3 regions of the Serratia sp. A07 genome follow, and region 2 is predicted to be linked to each of the others. Evidence: predicted binding sites of a transcription regulator. Region 2 holds the regulator's gene; each other region holds the start of a gene.

Region 1 (4,693 bases), on a different contig from region 2:
AGCGCACGCCGAACGGCGCCATCTCCAACCCCACACAGTGGTTCAGGCTGGTCAGCGCCGCCTTCGAGGCGCAGTAGGCCGCCATCTGCGCGCGCGGCACGTGCGCGGCGTTGGAGCCGATGCTGACGATCGCCCCGCTGCGCTGCGCCTTGAAGTGCGGCAGCACGGCGCGGAACAGGTAAAACGCCCCCGAGGCGTTGACGTTGATGCACTGATGCCAGTCATCCACGCTCAGATCTTCGGTATTGCCCATGCGCAGAATGCCGGCGGCGTTGACCAACACGTCCAGTCGCGGGTTCTCCGCCAGCTGTTGGCGGCACACCGCCTCCACCTGCTCCGGCCGGCTGATGTCCAGCGTCACGCAAGGGTAAGGCAGATCCGGGTTGGCGAACTCGCGGTCAAATCCCACCACCTCGGCGCCCTGCGTCAAAAAATGCCGGGCGATCTGCTCGCCGATGCCGCGCGCCGCGCCGGTCACCCACACGCGTTTGCCGGTGAAATCCATTTGAATGCTCATGCGCACACCGCCATCCGGGCACGCTGCCGGGTCATGTTGTTGTTCATCGTTGTCTCCTGCGAAAGCGTATGACGCGGCGCGCACTGCGCCGCAAAGAGGCCTACAGCGCGCCGCTGTTCAGGCCGAAAGCGTTGAGCATGGTGCCCAGTTTGGCGGCGGTTTCCATCCACTCGGACTGCGGTGTCGAAGCGGCGACGATGCCCGCGCCGGCGAACAGCCTCACCCGGTTGCCGCGCAGCAGGCCGCTGCGGATGACGATCGCCCACTCGCCGTCGCCGTTGGCGTCACACCAGCCGACGATGCCGCTGAACAGGCCGCGATCGTGCGGTTCCAGATCGGCGATCAGTTGGCGGGCGCTCTCGGTCGGGAAGCCGCACAGCGCCGGCGTCGGATGCAGCAGGCAGGCCAGCTGCATCACGTTGAGATTCGGGTTCAGCAGCTCACCGCGAATGCGGGTGGACAGGTGCCACATGGTGCCGGTGCTGAGCAGCGACGGGCCGCTGGGCACGCTCAGGCTGGCGCACAATGGCGCCAGGTGGCGGCGAATGTCGTCGATCACCAGCTTGTGTTCGTATTTGTCTTTGGTCGAGCGCATCAGGCGCTCGCTGCCAAGGCGATCCTGCTGCGGATCGTCCTGACGGCGCGCCGAGCCCGCCAGCGGATTGGTGTGGATCTCGCCGCCCTGCTTGCGGATCAGCAGTTCCGGGCTGGCGCCGATCAGCACGCCGCCATCGGCCAGCGGCAGGGAAAAGTGATAACCGGTCGGGTTCTGCACCATCAGGTTATTGAGGATCTGGTGGCCCGCCACCGGCTGCTCCAGCTCGATGTCGAGGATGCGCGACAGCACCGCCTTGTCCAGCTTGCCCTGTTTAAAGCGGCTGACCGCTTCCGCCACCGCGTGCTTGAAGCGCGGCTCGTCCGGAATGCTGGTGCAGGCGGCCAGGCGATGCGGCTGTTGCAGCATCGGGCGCGCGGCGCGGGTAAAGCTGTCGTTGGCGACAAACTGGCAGTTTTCAGGCACGTACAGGCTGGAAGGCCGGCGCGTATCGAACGGAATGGCGCCCACCACCACCGGCGTCTCCTGGCCGGCGGCTTTGGCGCGCGCCAGCGCCTGGCGGATATGCTGCGCCAGCGCGCTGCCTTCCTGCTCACCGCCGAACGCCGGCGTCTCGATACGCTCGAACACACCGTCGGCGGAGAGGGAACGGAATTCGGACCGGTACAAAAAGGTCGATTGTTCGGCGTACACAAACCCGGGGAAGGTTTGGTTTTCTGTCGTCAGTGTCGCCACTAGACCACTCCTTTGTTGCGCCTTACCAATGATAATGTTTATGCGAATAATTATCATTAGCCATAAAAGGAGGATAAATTACACCGGATCCCCACCGTGGGTCAATCTCCGATGAATGAATCTTTCCGCCCGCTGCGGCAAATCCGCGTTACGGCAAAGTAAGAAATAACACACTGTTATTATTGTGTTTTAGCAGAAAATAAAAGTCGTGACGTCGTCACCTTCACGCCAAAAACGCCCGTTAAACCGGCGGCCGGCGGGGCAATTTGGCGTCAGCGTCTTAAGCAGCGCTAATACAAACGTCTGCCGCTGCATATCCACGGCGACCATGCGCGCATCGAGAAAATCGAAGTAACAGCGCACCTGCGGATAAAGCGCCTTGAACAGGCTCTCTTTGGCGGAAAACGTCAGCGTCAGCAGTTCATTGAACGGCAACGCCTCGCGCAGCAACGTCTCGCGCTCCGCCGGGGAAACGATCGCCCCCCACAGCTCCTCCGCCCGCACGTCGGAGAGCAGCGTCTCCACATCCAGCCCCACGCCGCCCAGCCCACTCTCGCGGTGCACGGCGCACAGCGCGGTATCCGAATTATGGCTCAGCGCCCCGGCGATGCCCGGTGGCCACTGCGGCGCGCGATCTTCGCCGCGCGCCAGGGTGAAGTCGGCAAAACCGAGCGGCGCCAACAGTTGCCGCGCCAGAACACGCCCGGCCAGATACTCCGCGCGGCGCTTCGGCACCGCACGCGCCAGATGATCCGGCAGCGCAAAGCCCGCCTCGGGAAAACGCTCGTCGCGATACTCCGCCAGCGCAAAATGGCAGCGCGCCACCTGGCCCGGATAGCCGTCCGGCGTGAAAAATTCGATATTGCGGATAAAAGTGGGCAACGGCGGTATCCATGATAAGCAGGCAGGCTGATGATGTTAGCCCCCGAAACGGCCTGCAACAATGACCCTGGGCAAAATAAATGGCGTTAAGGCCTGCGTGGCGGCGCGTTAGCCGGGATGGGGAGAGGCCTCTCCCCCGCGCGCGGGAGAGAGGCTGGGCATTACAAGATGCCTTTCATGGTCTTTTCGAAATCGCTCCAGGCACAGAAACCGTCTTTGTCGATCGGGCAGCCTTTCAGCGCCAGCGTTACCCGCTGCGGCGGGGTTTGCAGCGTCAGCGGCGTCGCCTTGCGCAGCTGTTCGGTGGACTGATAGACGTACTCGATCTTCAGCAGTTCACGGTCGTTCTGCGCATCGCGCCAGCGCTGGAACACCAGTTTGCCGCCGATCGGCGTTTTCTCGTATTGCTGCGGCAGCTGATACGGCTGGAACTGCATGGCCGACAGCAGCGAGGCAATATTGGAATCGTGGCCGACCAGCACCGTCAGCTTCGGCGCGTCCGGTTTGCGCTCGCCCAGCAGCGCGTTGTTGATGTAGGTCAGCAGCGGCTTGGCGACGTTCTGCGCCACCACCGGCGAGGTGAACAGCGAGTCCTGATAGCCGTCTTTCAGCTGCGCCAGCTGCTGCCACTGGTGAGGGGTGGCGATTTTGCCCCAGGCCACCTCTTTCATCGGGAAACCTTCGTAATACTGCAGCATAAAGGCGTCCACCAGCGAGTTGCCCACCCGCAGCGGGCCGGAGACGCCCGGCTCTTTGCCCGGCACCGCGCTCATCACGCTGGCTTCTTTGGTCAGGTCACAGTGTTTGTCGGTCTTGCAGGCGGCGGAATCCTTGTAGTCGATGATCTTCGCCAGCTGTTGGTAAGAGGCGTCCAGCTTCAGCGAGCCCAGCGCGGCGTTCATCGCCGCCAGCGCCTGCTGGTTGAAGGCCTCGCTGGTGTCGGTGATGATCGGGTTGAAGGTCGGATCCATCTCGCCCATCTTGTCCTGATGGTGCACGCTGACGTCGCAGCCGGGGAACGCGCCGTTGCTGAAGAACTGCGCGGTGGCGACCGTGCGCTGCAGGCTGTTGGCGTAGACGTACACGCTGCCGGCGGTCGGGCAACCCTCTTTCGGCAACAGGCCGGTCTGCTTCAGCCAGGCGTTGAAGTAGTGCCCCATATACACTTCCAGCACCCCGCCCTTGGTGGTCAGCTGGCCGCCCGGCGTTTCCCAGGCCGGCCAGGCCTTCGGCGTAGACTGCGCCAGCACGCTGCCGTTGTTGGCCAGCGGCGCGCGCAGGTTATGGCGGCTCATGACCAGCACCTGTTCCAGCTGATAACCGCCGGCTTCCGCCAGCGCGTTCCCGGTGAATAACAAAGGCAGGCACAGCAATAAGGTTTTTTTTCTCATCCGCAGAGGCTCCCGGAAAATGATTATTTTTAAGGTGTTAGCGTTTGCCTGAGTATGATGGCGGGGTTAGTGTGACAAGTGTGTGACAGGGTTCACGGGAAAGGATCGTAACCGCGGCCACCGGACGGTGGCCGCGTGGCTTCAACTCAGTACCACAGGCTCATGATCGGCCAGCCGATCAGCAGCAGCGCGGCGATGTACACCACGCCGAGAATACCGCCCAGCCGCCAGTAGTCTTTCGACTTCACGTAGCCACAGCCGTAGATGATCACCCCCGGGCCGGTGGCGTACGGCGTCAGCACGCCCATGATACCGATCGACAGCACCAGCAACATCGACAGCTGCTCCATCGGCACGCCCGGCAGCCCTTTGCCGACCGCCAGGATCACCGGCAGCATGGTGGCGGTGTGCGCCGAGAGGCTGGCGAACAGGTAGTGGGCGAAGTAGAACACCAGCACCAGCGCCACCACCGTCATGTTCGGCGAGAAGCCGTCCAGGTGGGTGCTCATGGTCTGGGCGAACCAGTCGATAAAGCCGGAACGCGTCAGGCCGTTGGCCATCACCACCAGCGTCGCCAGGTTAACCAGCGTGTTCCAGGCGCTGGAATATTTG
Region 2 (4,693 bases):
TCCAGTATCGCGGCATTTTCCTCGACGTAGCGCGCAACTTCCATAAGAAGGACGCGGTGCTGCGCCTGTTGGATCAAATGGCGGCCTACAAGCTCAACAAATTCCACTTCCACCTGAGCGATGACGAAGGCTGGCGCATCGAGATCCCCGGTTTGCCTGAGCTGACGGAGGTCGGCGGCCAGCGCTGCCACGATCTGAGCGAAACCACCTGCCTGCTGCCGCAGTACGGCCAGGGGCCGGACGTCTACGGCGGCTTCTTCAGCCGTCAGGACTATATCGACATCATCAAATACGCCCAGGCGCGCCAGATTGAGGTGATCCCGGAGATCGACATGCCGGCACACGCCCGCGCCGCGGTGGTCTCGATGGAAGCGCGCTATAAAAAGCTGCATGCCGCCGGGAAAGAGCAGGAGGCCAACGAATTCCGCCTGGTGGATCCGACCGATACCTCCAACACCACCTCCGTGCAGTTCTTTAACCGCCAGAGCTACCTGAACCCGTGCCTGGATTCTTCCCAGCGTTTTGTCGACAAGGTGATCGGCGAGATCGCCCAGATGCATAAAGAGGCCGGCCAGCCGATCAAGACCTGGCACTTCGGCGGCGACGAAGCGAAAAACATTCGCCTGGGCGCCGGCTACACCGACAAGGCGAAACCGGAGCCGGGCAAAGGCATCATCGATCAGAGCAACGAAGACAAACCGTGGGCCAAGTCGCAGGTGTGCCAGACGATGATCAAAGAAGGCAAGGTGGCCGACATGGAGCACCTGCCGAGCTACTTCGGCCAAGAGGTCAGCAAGCTGGTGAAGGCGCACGGCATCGACAGAATGCAGGCCTGGCAGGATGGCCTGAAAGACGCCGAGAACGCGAAGGCGTTCGCCACCTCGCGCGTGGGCGTCAACTTCTGGGATACCCTGTACTGGGGCGGTTTCGATAGCGTCAACGACTGGGCCAACAAAGGGTATGAAGTGGTGGTTTCCAACCCGGACTACGTCTACATGGACTTCCCTTACGAGGTGAACCCGGACGAGCGCGGTTACTACTGGGGCACCCGCTTCAGCGACGAGCGCAAGGTGTTCAGCTTCGCGCCGGATAACATGCCGCAGAACGCGGAAACTTCAGTCGACCGCGACGGCAACCACTTCAACGCCAAGAGCGATAAGCCGTGGCCGGGCGCCTACGGGCTGTCCGCTCAGCTGTGGAGCGAAACCCAGCGCACCGATCCGCAGATGGAATACATGATTTTCCCACGCGCGCTGTCGGTGGCTGAACGCGCCTGGCACCGCGCCGGTTGGGAGCAGGACTACCGCGCCGGCCGCGAATACAAAGGCGGGGAAACCCACTTTGTCGATACCAAGACGCTGGAGAAAGACTGGCTGCGCTTCGCCAATATCCTGGGGCAGCGTGAACTGGCCAAGCTGGACAAAGGTGGCGTCGCTTACCGTCTGCCGGTGCCGGGCGCACGCGTAGCGGGCGGCAAGCTGGAGGCGAATATCGCGCTGCCGGGATTGGGCATCGAGTACTCCACCGACGGCGGCAAGCAGTGGCAGCGCTATGACGCCAAGGCCAAGCCTGCGGTGTCCGGTGAGGTGCAGGTGCGTTCGGTTAGCCCGGACGGCAAGCGCTACAGCCGCGCCGAGAAGGTCTAAGCCCGGTGCAACGGCCTGCTGCCCTGGCGGCGGCCGTATAACGAAGGGGGAATGCGTTCGCCCGCGCGTGTCGGCGTAGGGCGGACGTTGTAGTGAGAGTAGTACGTGGAGTAGCAGTGCCGCTGCAATTGTGATATTTCATGACATGATTTTCCCCCGGCTTGTCCGGGGATTTTTTTGCCCTTTGCACGGCAGGCATAAAAAAACCGCCTCGGTGTGAGGCGGTTTTTCATAGCCGGTCAGGCTTATTTCTTGTCGTGCAGCGTTTCGTCTTCGCGACAGTCACCGGTTTCACAGTGGCCGTACAGGTACAGGCTGTGGTTGGTGAGCTTGATGCCGTGCTGCTTGGCGATGTCACGCTGCCGCACTTCGATGGATTCGTCGCTGAATTCGATCACTTTGCCGCAGTCCAGGCAAATCAGGTGATCGTGGTGATGCTGTTGGGTCAGCTCGAACACGGACTTGCCGCCTTCGAAATTGTGACGTGTCACAATGCCCGCATCGTCAAACTGGTTCAGTACGCGATAAACCGTTGCCAGCCCGATCTCTTCGCCCATATCAATCAGTTTTTTGTACAAATCTTCCGCACTGACGTGATGGCATTCCGGATTTTGCAGTACTTCCAGGATTTTGAGTCGCGGAAGCGTGACTTTTAAGCCGGCCTTCTTCAATGCGATGTTGTTGTCGGTCATGCGAATTCAGTCCTGTTACTATGCTAATCAAGTTGAGGCGTACTCGCCTGTGGCATCGGTCGGCACAAAGAGTTAATGCGTCTCATTATAGAACCGGTTGTACTAAATGGAAACCGCCGGTTGTTAACAAAGATATAATTGCACTATTGCATGTTTTGCATGCAACGCCTTGATGGATGGGATAAACCGATATCTCAGTCTACCGTGACGGGGTGGGAAGTTACAAATCTGTAGCTTCTATCGCAGCAATCCCTGCTGCCGATGACGGCCCTGTGGGCACACTATGCACTTTACAGGGCCTTTGTTCAACCTTTCGCCAGTGCCGGGGCTTAGCCGACGATATCGGCCAGGCTCAGCTCTTCGACGATTTGTTTGACCCAGGCGTCCACGCGCTCGTTGGTCAGTTCAGGCTGGCGGTCTTCGTCGATCGCCAGACCGATGAAGTGATCGTCGTCCGCCAGGCCTTTGGAGGCCTCGAAGTGGTAGCCTTTGGTCGGCCAGTGGCCCACGATGGCCGCGCCACGCGGTTCGATGATGTCGCGGATGGTACCCATCGCGTCACAGAAGTATTCCGCGTAGTCTTCCTGGTCGCCGCAGCCGAACAGCGCCACCAGTTTGCCGTTGAAGTCGACTTCTTCCAGCGTTGGGAAGAAATCATCCCAGTCACACTGCGCTTCACCGTAGTACCAGGTCGGGATACCCAGCAGCAGGATATCGAACCCTTCCAGGTCTTCTTTGCTGCTTTTAGCGATGTCATGCACTTCAGAGACGTCGTCGCCAAACTGTTTCTGGAGAATTTTCTGGATCATTTTGGCAATGTTTTCGGTATTGCCAGTGTCGCTGCCAAAGAAAATGCCTACAGTAGCCATATCGCGTATAACCTTTAAATTCAAGTAATTGCATTACTCGACGCCGGCACTGCCGCCGCTGACGCCGATTAAAATGATGCCATGGCAAGAGCCTTTCGCCTCCGGGGCGGGCGCCGACAGGCGCAGTCTCTTACCGGTAAATGCGTATCATGCCAGAAAGTGGCGCCGGGGTTTTATCGCATTTATGCGATGCCGGAGAATGAAGAAAAGCGTGGTCGATCCGGCGTTGTCCTTAACGCCGCGCCGCGCGTGCGGCCGAAGAGATCAATGTTCCGGCTGTTCTTCCGCCAGTTGTGCCAACAGCATCTGCTCGATGAGTTCGCTGCGGCTGATGTTGCGCTGTTCCGCCAGTTTGTTCAGGGCGTCCACCGCATCCGCGTTGATTTTCAGCTCTACGCGCCGCAATCCACGTACTTTATCGCGCCGTAACTGATTGCGCTTATTGATTCTAAGCTGTTCATCGCGGGAAAGCGGGTTGGTTTTCGGGCGCCCCGGACGGCGTTCATCTGCGAACAGATCCAGCGTCGTGCGATCCGTTTGTTCTTTTGCCATAGGTAGCGGTACTGCAAGGGAGTTTGCATCAAAAAGCGCTCGCACGCTTCCGGAGGCATCGGTTAACACACTTCGGGCCAATAAACCCTAACCCAAATTCACCCCCGAACCGGCGTTCGCGAACGCGCTGGCGCGGTGGCAAAATTATAGCGCGCCATATTACCCCAGCAGATGGAGCGACGACAATGCCTAACTGCGGGCTAAACGCGCTAAGCCGTTATCTTTAGCGCGTTTTTTCGCCAGGTGAGTGCGTTTTTCAGGCTTCGTCGAGGAAACGGTGAATGGCGCGCAGCACCGCTTCCGGTTTTTCGGCGTGCACCCAATGGCCGGTGCCGGCGACGACGTGCGCGCGGGCCTGCGGGAACTGGCGGGCGATGGCTGCACGGTAGCTGTCCTGCACGTACGGCGACAGGCCGCCGCGAATGAACAGGGTCGGGTGCGGCCAGGCCGGGACTTCCTGCCAGCCGGTGATGTCTTCGTAGCGTTCGATCAGCACCGGCAGGTTGAAGCGCCATTCGCCGTTGTGGAAGGACTTCAGCAGGAACTGGATCACGCCTTCTTCCTGCAGGTAGTCGCGCATCAGCTGGGCAGCCGCCTGGCGCTGGGTGATGCCGGCGGCGCTGACGGCCTTCAGCGCGGCGAAGATCTCGTCGTGGCGGCGGGTCTGGTAATTCACCGGCGCGACGTCGATGACGATCAGCCTGGCGACGCGCTCGGGCGCGATGGCGGTCAGCGCCATCGCCGCTTTGCCGCCCATCGAATGGCCGATGACGATCGCTTTCTCCAGCTGCAGTTCGTCGAGCAGCGCCAGCAGATCCTGCGCCATGGCGGGGTAGTTCATGTCGTCGGCGCGCGGGGAGAGGCCGTGGTTGCGCAGATCGACCTTGATCACCGTGTGCTGTTTATGCAGATCGCGCGCCAGCACGCCCAGGTT
Region 3 (4,693 bases), on a different contig from region 2:
GTCTTCGACGATCTCGGTTTTGTCGTAGCTGTAGTTGGCGGTGAGATCCCAGTTGGGCGCCACTTCGCCGTTCAACTCCAGTTCAGCACCGGTGGATCGCGCCTTGGGAATGCTGCGGGTCACGCCGTTGATAAAGATCGACATATTGCTTTCATCAATACGATAGAGCGCCAGCGTGGCGTCGAACGCCGGGGCGATCTGCCATTTGCCGCCCACCTCATAGGTGGTGCCGGTTTCCGGCGTGGCGACGTTGCCGTTATCGTCGATGGCGGTGGACGGCGTGAAGGAACGGCTGTAGTTACCGTACAGAGACAGGTTCGGCGTCAGCTTATACACCAGCCCCGCCTGCGGCAAAAACTGATCGTCTTTGTCATTGAGCGTATTTTTCGGCTTCTGGAAACCGTTGCTGTTGTTCTGGTAATACGACTGATAGCGTGCGCCGAGCACCGCAATCCACCGGTCGGAGAGATGAATGCTGTCCTTGGCGTACAGGGAGCGGCTGAACAGCGTCGTGCGCAGGTTGCTCAATGCGTCGTTGTAGGTGGTGCTGTCGGTGACGGGCGCTTCGCCATACGCCGGATCGTACATGTTGAACGTCTTCGACACTTTGCCGCGATAGGAGTAGGCCTTGTAAGTCTGGTTCTTTTCGTAGTCCACGCCCAGCAGCAGGTCGTGTTGCATGCCGAACACCTCCGGCGAACCGGTCACATCCCAGGAATAATAATCGGTCTGGTGATTGAAGCCGCGGTTGGCGTCGGCGCGGCGCGAAACGATGCCGGTCGCGGTGTCGATCGCGGTGGCGCGCACTTCGTTGCTGTCGTAACGGCGTTGCAGCCAGGCGTAGTTGAGGCGGGTGGTCCAGATCGGATCCAGCGCATATTCATAATGGGCGTTCAGGCGTTTGTTCTTGCCCCAGGCGCGGTTGGCGTAGTCATCCAGCCGGCGGTTATAGGGCACATCGACCGGTTTGCCGTCGATAAACGCGGTGCCGCGATCGTAAGGAATGTCGTATTTGTACTCGCTGTAGGCGATGTTAAAGGAAGCCTGGTCGCCGAACCAGCTGAGTGAAGGAGCGATCAGCGTGTGTTCGTCGCTGCCGAAGTTACGCCAGTAATCCTCGTGCTGTCGCTCGGCGATCAGGCGGAAGGCGAAGCCGCCGCCCAGCGGGCCGGTCACATCGACGCTGCCGCTGCCGCCGCCGAAGCTGTTGGTGGCGCCGCTAATGCGGGTGTTCCAGTCATACTGCGGTTTTTTGCTGATCAGGTTGATGACGCCGCCGGGGCTGAGGATGCCATACAGCAGCGAAGCGGAACCTTTCAGCACCTCGACGCGATCGGTGGTGGCGTCCATGCTCAGCCCTTGGTTGCTGCGCACGCCGTCGATGAACACCGAACCGTCGGAGTTAACCCCAAAGCCGCGTTTGACGAAGCCATCCTCGGTGCCGCCGAGCGTGTTGCCCTGGGTGACGCCGCTGACGAATTTCATCGCGTCATTGACGCTTTTGACCTGGAAGTCGTCAATCACCTGTGAGGTGACGACGCTGACCGATTGCGGCAGTTCACCGATTGGCGTGGCGGTTTTGCTGCCGGTTGAGGCGGTATCGGCGCTATAGCTGCCGGCAGGCAGGGCGGTGGCGGTCACCGTGATGGCGTCTTCCTTTTTTGCGTCGGGCGCGGCGGCGATCGTCAGGGCGGGAAACAGGCCGGCGATCAGGGGCAGCGAGCGGAAAACGTGATTTTTTTTGTTTTTGTTGGGGCGGCGAAGAACTGACTGGTGCATATCATTCCATGGTAAATAATAAATAATAACGATTATCATTATAATTATCGTTTAATGGGCTTGGATAGAGGGCAAAGGAGAGATCCGCGCATTGCCCGATTATATTTTGTCATCAAGGAAAAAGACGGCGGTTTTACCGGTAAAAATCCGACGAATTGACCATAATGATCAAGACGGCCGGGATGCCTTGGCAGTTTCTGCGCCAGATAGGCGAATGTCGTCAATATATTGATACACAAATATATTTTTCCTTGATGAATAAACAGGTGTCCGGACCGGCAAAACTGGCAATAATAGGCGGGTCGGCCGTTTATCTTCTCCTCATCGTCGACGGTTGTGACACGCAAAGACTGTCACCTTACGCTAGCGGAAGTCTCTGGATCCAAGATGCAAACCACCTCGTTGTCCGATACCCGGAAAATCTGGCCCGCGCTCAGCATTTTTTTGCTGGTGTTCGCGCTGTGTCTGCTGGGCATCGTGAGCCGGCCCGGCAGTTTTCTGGCGATATTCTGGCCGGCTAACGCCGTGCTGCTGGCCGTTTTGGTGCGCCGCCCGCAGTGGGCGACGCGCGCCGGCTGGGGGATGGCGGTGCTGGGCTACCTGGCGGCGGATCTGTTGACCGGCAGTGCGTTGGAGAAAGCGCTGCTGCTGAACGCCGCCAATCTGGCCGGCGTGGTGGTGGGCTATCTGCTGTTCATGCGGCTGTCGCCGCCGGCGCGCATGTTGCAACGCGGCGCGTCCAGCATGTATCTGTTCGGTATCTGCCTGGCCGCCGCCGCCGCTACCGGCTTGGTGGGGGCCGTTGCCTCGCAGTGGTTGTTCGGCAGGCCCTATTTGACCTCCCTGGCGCTGTGGTTCTCATCTGAATTCACCAACTACGTCACGCTGATGCCGTTCATTCTGGTGTTTCCCGCCGATTGGCGACATCGCCTGCGCGCGGCCTGCGCCATGTTGATACAGCGCAGCCAATGGCCGCAGGCGGGGGGGAAACTGGCGGTGTTGGCGCTGCTGGCGCTGGCGGCGGTCTGCAGCGTGCTGATCGGCGGCCCCGGCGCGGTGATCTTCCCGATGCCGGTGCTGCTGTGGCTGGCGATGTCCTTTTCGTTGTTCAGCACCATGATCGCGGTGCTGGTTTACGTGCTGTGGTGCCATCTGGCGATCGATTTCGGGTTGCTTAGCACCACGCTCGACATGAAGGTGCTGCAGAACGCGGTATCCATGCGCCTGGGCATCGCGCTGCTGGCGCTGGGGCCGATCGCCGTCGCCAGCATGAACTATGCGCGCAACGCGTTGTTGCGCACGCTGGAGCACGTGGCGAATCACGATGCGTTGACCCACGTGCTGACGCGCAATGCGTTTATGCAGCGCGGCGAGCGGGTGATCGATCAGAAAGGCGAGCTGGTGTGCGTCATGATGCTCGACATCGACTATTTCAAATCGATCAATGACCGTTTCGGCCACGCCGGTGGCGATCAGGCGCTGATGGCGTTTACCCGTGCGATCGCCGCCGATCTGAACGTCAACGATCTGTTCGGCCGCATGGGCGGCGAAGAGTTCGCCATCGTCTCGACGCTCGGCCAGCCGCAGCAGGGGTTGCAGCTGGCCGAACGGCTGCGGCAACGCATTGAGGCGGAATCGATCACCATGCCGGCCGGCCATCCGCTGCAGATCACCGTCAGCATCGGCATGGTGACCTGCCCGGGCGGTTCCGGCCATAGCCTGGCCGACCTGCTCAAACTGGCGGATCTGGCGGTATACAAAGCAAAAAATGCCGGCCGTAATCGGGTCGCCACGCCGGAATCTTACCCGCCGAACGATCCGGGCCGCTGAACTTCCGATCCGGGCCGCGCGCCCGCCGTCTAAACTGGTAGGGGGCACGGGCAACGTCGCCCGTGCTGAACCGACTGTCCTTAATCAGACAAGAGGATACCAGGATGAAATACGTAGACGGGTTTGTGGTGGCGGTGCCGGCCGCCAACAAGGAGGCTTATCACCGGCTGGCGGCCGCTGCGGCGCCGCTGTTCAAAGAGTTTGGCGCCACGCGCATCGTGGAGTGTTGGGGCGATGACGTGCCCGACGGCAAACTCACCGACTTTCGCGGCGCGGTAAAGGCGCAGGAGGGCGAAGTGGTGGTGTTTAGCTGGATAGAGTACCCCTCCAAGGCGGTGCGCGACGCCGCCAACCAGAAAATGATGAACGATCCGCGCATGAAGGCGCTGGGCGAGATGCCGTTTGACGGCAAACGCATGATCTTTGGCGGGTTCGCGCCGATCCTCGATGCCTGAAGGAGGCGCCGATGGCCAGAATTACGCAACATCTGTGGTTTGAAAAAGACATGGAGGCGGCGCTGAATTGCTACGTCGCGCTGATCCCCGGTTCGTCCGTGAACTGGTTTTCCGATCTGCCGGCGGATACGCCGAGCGGCCCGGCCGGCAGCGTGAAGCTGGCCTCCTTCACCCTGGGTGACCAGCGCTATGCGGCGATCGAGGCCGGGCCGTTGGATCCGTTCAATCACAGCTTTTCCGTGATGGTGGAATGCGACGATCAGGCGGAGGTTGACCGGCTGTTGGATGCGTTGAGCGAGGGCGGCGAGGCGGAGCAGTGCGGCTGGCTGCGCGATCGCTGGGGGCTGTGCTGGCAGATCGTGCCGCGGCGCCTGACCGAGCTGATGAACGACCCCGACGCCGCGCGCGTGCGGCGGGTCACGGAAGCGATGCTGCTGATGGGCAAAATCGACATCGCCGGCCTGGAAGCGGCGGCGCGGGACTAGCGGAAAGAGAACGTGGGAGAGAAAGGATGCATCGAGAGCGGCACAGTATTGAACGCATCGGCTGGCTGCGGGCGGCGGTGCTCGGCGCCAACGACGGCATCGTCTCAACGGCCAGCCTGCTGCTGGGCGTGGCGGCGGCCAGCG

The links. The regulator Fur, encoded in region 2, represses iron uptake genes when iron is present. The targets are predictions, from matches to a motif close to ATAATAATGAGAACNACTATCAA.
Region 1: the regulator Fur is predicted to act here: its motif matches at 1,843-1,865, upstream of AC4PR2_RS16965 (isochorismate synthase).
Region 3: the regulator Fur is predicted to act here: its motif matches at 1,802-1,824, upstream of AC4PR2_RS17495 (TonB-dependent siderophore receptor).

Annotation. Positions count from the first base shown of each region.
Region 1 covers NZ_JBZXDO010000017.1:26,616-31,308, reverse strand. Annotated here, with positions in the region: gene dhbA (2,3-dihydro-2,3-dihydroxybenzoate dehydrogenase) at 1-517, opposite strand, end outside; gene AC4PR2_RS16965 (isochorismate synthase) at 618-1,808, opposite strand; gene AC4PR2_RS16960 (4'-phosphopantetheinyl transferase family protein) at 1,998-2,690, opposite strand; gene agp (bifunctional glucose-1-phosphatase/inositol phosphatase) at 2,852-4,081, opposite strand; gene AC4PR2_RS16950 (anion permease) at 4,228-4,693, opposite strand, start outside.
Region 2 covers NZ_JBZXDO010000003.1:332,398-337,090, forward strand. Annotated here, with positions in the region: gene AC4PR2_RS05315 (beta-N-acetylhexosaminidase) at 1-1,646, shown strand, start outside; gene fur (ferric iron uptake transcriptional regulator) at 1,892-2,338, opposite strand; gene fldA (flavodoxin FldA) at 2,668-3,207, opposite strand; gene ybfE (LexA regulated protein) at 3,472-3,759, opposite strand; gene ybfF (esterase) at 4,016-4,693, opposite strand, start outside.
Region 3 covers NZ_JBZXDO010000018.1:41,385-46,077, reverse strand. Annotated here, with positions in the region: gene AC4PR2_RS17495 (TonB-dependent siderophore receptor) at 1-1,779, opposite strand, end outside; gene AC4PR2_RS17490 (GGDEF domain-containing protein) at 2,167-3,609, shown strand; gene AC4PR2_RS17485 (DUF1428 domain-containing protein) at 3,714-4,064, shown strand; gene AC4PR2_RS17480 (VOC family protein) at 4,076-4,549, shown strand; gene AC4PR2_RS17475 (VIT1/CCC1 transporter family protein) at 4,576-4,693, shown strand, end outside.